2 regions of the Lysinibacillus sp. JNUCC-52 genome follow, and region 2 is predicted to be linked to the other one. Evidence: riboswitches for the same ligand, from Rfam matches in the RefSeq annotation. Region 2 holds a riboswitch; the other holds the start of a gene.

Region 1 (3,430 bases), 880 kb from region 2:
GCTTGGTGTCAGAGCAGTGCCATCGGGTGAGGTGGAATTTGATGGTGCACTAGCGTATGTCGTTGGTGAACAAAATAAAGGAATTTATTATATGTTAGAGGCACTTAACTTATCTAGAATTTGTAACGCTGTAGCTTCTATTGGCATTATGCGTCGAGGTTATTTAGAGGCGAAGCATTATGTATCAAATCGAAATGCGTTCGGGCAGCCTTTAATTCAATTTCCAATGATTCAAGATACAATAGGGAAATATGCGGCCAAGCTCCATGTAGAAGTGGCTACTGTTTTTGATCTTATTCAGTTGTATGACAAGGTAACGAGTGGACAGGGCAGTGAGCAGGACATCATGCTTAATCGTTTGAATATCGCCATCATGAAAAAGGAAACAGCTGAACAGGCGGTGCATTACGCAAGCGAAGCAATTGAATTGCATGGAGGAAACGGCTATATCGAGGATTTTGTAACGCCACGTTTACTTAGAGATGCTCAAGTACTTACGGTGTGGGAAGGGACTGCTAACATTTTAGCGCTAGAGCTTATTCGCTTAGTAGATAAATTTCAGGCCCACGAATTATTTGTTCGTGTGATGCAGGAGCGCTTGACGAAGTTAACAAATTGTTCATTGGTACAAATCGTAAGGGAACAACTGAAGAAAATCGAAACAACATTGCAAACTTTTGGCGCGTTGGATGAAGCTACGAAAACCTACGAGGCAAAGGGAGTAGCCCAAAAAATGGCACATCTATACGAAAGTGTAGTGGCAGTCGAATGGGCAGCAAAGTTTGGCGGCAAGTATGAAAAGCTAGCTGATATTTATTTAGAAGATACATGGGCATTGCGCCAGATCGGTGCACCAATGAAAACTGTTCAATATTTTGCGGATATTGTGTAGAGAATAGTTCGTGTGTCAGGCGCATAAACAATTCTGAATATTCTAATTGCTGAACAAAGAAAGATTCACGTAGACTTCTGTGGGAACGCACACAGTATAAGACGCAGGCAATCCAGATTACGGTGTGCCAGGCACGCAAACAATTAAAGGAATTGTTTGAAGCGGAAAGCACATGCATGCATTGGAAATCAATAATTATAAAAAAGAGACGCTAACTTAAGGTCTCTTTTTTTATCGTTATCTATTTCGATTTTCATGTATAATAAAATCAACTGAATATTATAAAGGTTCTTTACTAAAGTAAAGTGAAAAGGGAAATCGGTGTAATTCCGATGCGGTCCCGCCACTGTAAGTGTGAGTTTTTTCTATCAATGCCACTGAAATTTTTTTGGGAAGGCATGAAAAAGCATTTGAAGCACGAGCCAGGAGACCTGCCTTTATAGAACGATACATTGCAGCCTACGAGGATAGGATGGTGGTTTTTTGTGCAAGCACCGCCTCTCGTTATGATGACGAGGGGATTTTTTATGTTTTAGAAAGCTAATGACGATAATAATTGAAAATAAAGGTGAGAGTTCGAATAATGAAATACCTACATAATATCGATCATGCAACTGAACAGAGCTGAAACATGCACATACAATCTAAGGAGGTTTCACAATGAAAAAATATTGGAAGTTAGGTTTATCCGCATTTTTAGCAATGGGCATTTTAGTTGCTTGTGGACAAGAACCGAAAGACGACAGTACTGCGTCAGAGCAACAGGAGCAGCAAGGAACAAATCAGCTTGAGGAAGCAACATTCCCGCTAACAATGACAGATGCTACTGGCAAAGAAATTGTACTGGAGGCACCGCCTGAGCGAATCATTTCGCTTATTCCAAGTAACACAGAAATTTTATTTGGACTTGGCTTAAACGATAAAATCGTTGGCGTAAATGATTATGATGATTATCCACCAGAGGTAGCTGACAAGGAAAAGGTCGGCAGTATGGAATTTAATATTGAACAAATTATAGCTTTAAAGCCAGATATCGTTTTTGCGCATGAATCAGGTATAGCTTCTTTAGGTGGAGCTAAGGATCAGCTGGAAGCAGCGGGTGTAAAAGTATTTGTTGTAACAAACGCTCGTGATTTTAATGAGACATATACGACGATTGAGCAATTAGGTCGCGCCACTGGTAAGCTACCAGAGGCAGAAAAAATTATTGCCAATATGAAAGTGAAGGTTGAGGAAATAGAAGCAAAATTGCAGGATGTACAACCAAAGAAAGTCTTTGTAGAAACGTCAGATGAACCAGAAATTTATACACCTGGCAAGGATACGTTTATGCAGGAGATGCTAGAAATGATTCATGCTGAAAATATTGCAGCTGATACGGATGGCTGGTTCAAAATTGATGCGGAACAAATCATTACAAAAAATCCAGATGTTATCGTGGTCACTTATAATTATGTGCCCGATATTTTAACGAAAATTCCACAACGTGCAGGCTTTGATACAATTACAGCTGTAAAAAATAAAGCGATTGTACAAGTAGATGAAAATATAACAAGTCGTCAAGGCCCACGTTTAGCAGATGGGCTTGAAGAGTTAGCGAAAGCCATCTATCCTGAGGCTTTCGAGTGAGAAAAACAGCTTTTGCCTATGTAACAGCCATTACGTTACTTATCGTTAGCATCTGGTGTGGCGTATCAATAGGCTCGGTTCATATTCCATTAGAAGTACTTTGGAATAAAGCGGCAGATGAAACTGCTGCCAATATTTTATGGAAAATCCGTTTGCCACGAGTATTACTTGCAGGCCTTGTAGGAGCATCATTGGCAATTGCAGGAGCCGCCTTTCAAGGATTGTTAAAAAATCCGTTAGCAGACCCATATACGCTTGGGGTATCTTCAGGTGCTTCAGTTGGCGCTGTTATGACATTGTTTTTTGGCATCTCTCTACCCGTCGTCGGTTTGTATGTATTGCCAACGCTCAGTATGATCGGGGCAATCCTTACGATGGTAGCTGTGATGAGCTTTGCCAGAATAGTAGACCGTTCTCTAAAAATGGAGACACTAATTTTAACGGGAGTTATATTTAGTTCGTTTTTAGGCTCGCTTATTTCATTAATGATAGCGTTATCAGGTGAAGAGCTCCGCCAAGTGATAGGTTGGTTACTCGGCTCGGTGTCAATGCGTGGATGGCCATATGTACAAATGATTACCCCATTTGTTGTCATTGGCTCTGTTATTTTGTGGACGCAAAGACGTGAGTTAAATGTTTTGCTTTACGGAGAGGAACGAGCGAAGCATTTAGGGGTCAATGTAAAGCGTAGCAAATATTTAATTTTAGTAGGAGGCTCAATGCTTACTGGGGCGGCAGTTGCTGTTTCTGGAACAATTGGTTTTGTCGGTTTAGTTGTGCCGCATATGACCCGCATGATTTGGGGTTCAGATCACCGTCATTTACTGCCGCTATCGTTTTTAAATGGTGCAACATTACTTATCATTTGCGATTTAGTGGCGCGTACAATCATTATTCCACGTGAGCTAC
Region 2 (3,430 bases):
GGATGGATTCAGTTTTCGATAGGTCTTATATACTGACGTAAGCTATCGTATAAGTGAGAGCCAGAAACTATCCATAAAGAGGAAACAAGTAAATCTGCAACAGTATATAGCATAGTAACAGGATAAATATTGTAAATTAGAAAGGGTCGAGAAAATGGGGATTTATAATTATTTAGTGAAAAAGCCAAACGGTGAAATTTTATCAATGGAGACGTATCGAGGAAAGACAATGTTAATCGTTAATACCGCCAATCAATGTGATTTTACATATCAATTTGAAGATTTGCAAAAAATGTATAATAAATATGGCAAGGGAAATTTCATTGTTTTAGGTTTCCCGTGTAATCAGTTTGGACAGCAGAACCCAGAAGATGGAGTTGAGACAACTCAACTTTGTCAGCTTAACTACGGGGTAACTTTCCCGATTTTTGAACTAGTTCAAGTTAATGGAGAAGAGACACATCCGTTATTCAATTATTTAAAGCACGAAGTAGATTTTCGTGAATTCGGTAAGGCGAATATGCAGGAAAAGATGTTAGCTGAAGCTATTATCCAAATTGCACCTAGCTTTTTAGATGGACGTAACATTCGTTGGAACTTTACAAAATTTTTAGTAGATAATCAAGGAAATACAGTCGAGCGCTTTGAACCAACAGATTCACAATTAGATATTGAGCAAGCTATTGAAAAAATTTTATAGCTAGCCATTTTAATCAGAATTTTTAGGCTGGAATAACAAATAGCTAATCACTATGTAGAAATAGTGCTAAGTTTTGTATATATATTTTCGAATATTCCACAATCTCACAACTATTTTTTCAAATCAATATATGATAAACTGCTAATCAAGTGAATAATTCTTGCAGAATAATGGTGCTAACTTTAGCATAATCGGGAATTCGGTGTAAAACCGAAGCTGTTTCCGCAACTGTAAGTACAAGAATCATAAAAAATGCCACTGTCGAAAAGGGGAAGTCCTAAGATGGGAAGGTTTTATGATATCGCAACTGATTAGTGGTAGCGAACTGTACGAGCCAGGAGACCGACCTTTATTTAATGTATAAAAACTCTTCGGAAGCTAGGAGGATATACGGCAAATACATAAGCGATGTCGCATGGGCGGCACTATATATGCTATTTTCGTCGTTCCTAGGGAGCGGCGTTTTTTTATGCACCTATAAAGCAAAATCTGTTCATGAAAGAAAGAAGGGACTAGTTATGAAAAAAGATGCTCGTTATTCTTGCTACCCATTCATGCGTGAAAAAATATCTACTGTAGATTTTGAGATTCGTACGGATAGTTTAACAACTCATGTCGGTGTAGCATTAACGGCTGTAAAAGCAGAAGCAGTTGAGGTTGTAGCGACAGATTTATTGACGATTTTGCCAATGGCCTACCATGTAAATGGCTCAGTACGTGGCAAATTAGCAGTAACGGAAGAAGATTTAGTATGGCTTAGTGATCGCTATGATTTTTATGTGGGGCATGTAAAGGAAGAAATACAGAACTTTGTTTTACCACAAGGAACGGGGGCTGCAACAGCGCTTCATTTATGTCGTAGTGAGGCAAAAAAATCATACCGTGTTCTACATAAAGTTTCTGAGGAAAGAGAAGTACCAGCAATTCTTTTCGATTACTTAGGATTATTAGCGAATGTATTTTTTGTAATGGCTGTATACATGAATCAGCAAGCTGGTATTGCTGAAATACCGTTTATAAGCAAATCATACCCTATGAAGAAGAAGAAGGAGAATGTGTAAAGTGAAGAAACTAATTAATTTCCAATGGATTACAATATTAATGTTAGCACTTGTATTGGCAGGGTGCGGTACAGCAGATGAAGCCAAAAAGGACGATACATCATCTAAAGAAGGACAACAAGCTGAGCAAACAGGCTATAAAGTGACAGATGATCGCGATGTCGAAGTAGCATTTGATGCAGTACCAAAAACGATTGTGTCACTACAACCAAGTAATACAGAAATCTTATTTGCACTAGGCGTTGGAGATAAAGTTATTGGCGCAACTGAATATGATACGTACCCAGAAGAAGCAAAAGATATTGAACGTGTTTCAGACTCTGTGACATTTAACACTGAGCGAATTGTGGCTTTAAAGCCAGATGTCGTAATTGCTTATTCAACAGGCAATGCCGAAACACTTGATGCGCTAAAAGGTCTTGAAGATGCAGGCGTAAAAGTATTTGTAATTAAATCAGCAGCTTCATTTGAAGATGTATATGGAGATATTCAACAAATTGCTGAAGTGATGGGTGTTAAAGATAAAGGTGAGCAGTTAAACGAAAGTATTAAAGCGAAAATTGCAGATGTACAAGCAAAAGTCAAAACTGTAGAAACACCGAAAAATGTCTACTTAGAAATTAGCCCTAAGCCAGATATTTATACAACAGCAGCTGGTACTTTCCAACAAGAAATTCTTGATGCAGCGAATGTGAACAATGTATTTGGTGATCAAACAGGATGGGTAAAAGTTTCTGAGGAGGATGTTATTGCGAAAAATCCTCAAGTTATTTTAACAACAGTAAACTATGTAGAAGATGCAGTAGGTGAAATTCTTGGGCGTGATGGATGGAATACAATCACTGCTATTCAAGATAAAGCGGTAAATTATATTGATACTGATATTTCAAATCGCCCAGGTCCACGTATCGGTGAAGCTGTAGAGATGGTAGCAAAATCAGTATATCCTGAGTTATTTAAATAAGGATAAAGAATAATAGCCCTTGGGCAAAAGAGATTAAGTGTTAGATTGATGGCAATCAATCTAACACTTTTTGCAGTGAACGGTATTTTCCACTTCTGTTTTCCTCGGGCGCACGGGCTTCTCAGGCGTCTATCGGCGATCTAGGAGCATCTATCGGCGCTATTCCTAAGTTTATCGGCGATTTAGGAGCATCTATCGGCGCCATTCCCAAGTATATCGGCGATTCAGAAGCATCTATCGTCGCTATCTCCATGTTTATCGGCGATTCGCTCTCAATCTCTTCAAAAAGGCATTGGATAATTGGTATTATCTTCATTTGTTCTATAAAATAGAAGTATAGATAGATGATTGCTTAAATAAGGGAGGCGTAGTGGATGACACAGTTTGACATGAAGGTTATTCCGTTTGAGGCAGTCTTGAATTTCCGCGATATGGGTGGCTATAAGGCCCGAGATGGTAGAGTAGTTAAAAATGGATTGCTCTATCGCTCAGCTGCACTAGGTAAGATGACCCCAGCGGATAAGGAGCGCTTTGAAGCATTAGGAGTAAAAACAATCTTTGATTACCGCGATCAACACGAGGCACTGAATAATCCTAACCCCTCGTTTAAGGGCGCACAGTATATTCATATACCTGCAAAGGGCAATCACGCGTTTGAGATGCCGACAAATACTGGTGGCCATAATTTTTATAAAGTTGTTAGCC

What was found. Region 2 has a riboswitch for cobalamin ahead of JNUCC52_RS15450 (hypothetical protein). Riboswitches for the same ligand answer to the same signal wherever they lie in the genome.
Region 1: linked by a shared signal. The riboswitch ahead of JNUCC52_RS11130 (ABC transporter substrate-binding protein) and the one ahead of JNUCC52_RS15450 (hypothetical protein) in region 2 are both predicted to bind cobalamin.

Annotation. Positions count from the first base shown of each region.
Region 1 is NZ_CP065546.1:2,227,520-2,230,949, reverse strand. It holds gene JNUCC52_RS11135 (acyl-CoA dehydrogenase family protein) at 1-892, shown strand, start outside; cobalamin riboswitch at 1,161-1,345, shown strand; gene JNUCC52_RS11130 (ABC transporter substrate-binding protein) at 1,553-2,521, shown strand; gene JNUCC52_RS11125 (FecCD family ABC transporter permease) at 2,518-3,430, shown strand, end outside.
Region 2 is NZ_CP065546.1:3,111,227-3,114,656, forward strand. It holds gene JNUCC52_RS15445 (glutathione peroxidase) at 155-700, shown strand; cobalamin riboswitch at 855-1,065, shown strand; gene JNUCC52_RS15450 (hypothetical protein) at 1,219-1,761, shown strand; gene JNUCC52_RS15455 (ABC transporter substrate-binding protein) at 1,763-2,725, shown strand; gene JNUCC52_RS15460 (tyrosine-protein phosphatase) at 3,100-3,430, shown strand, end outside.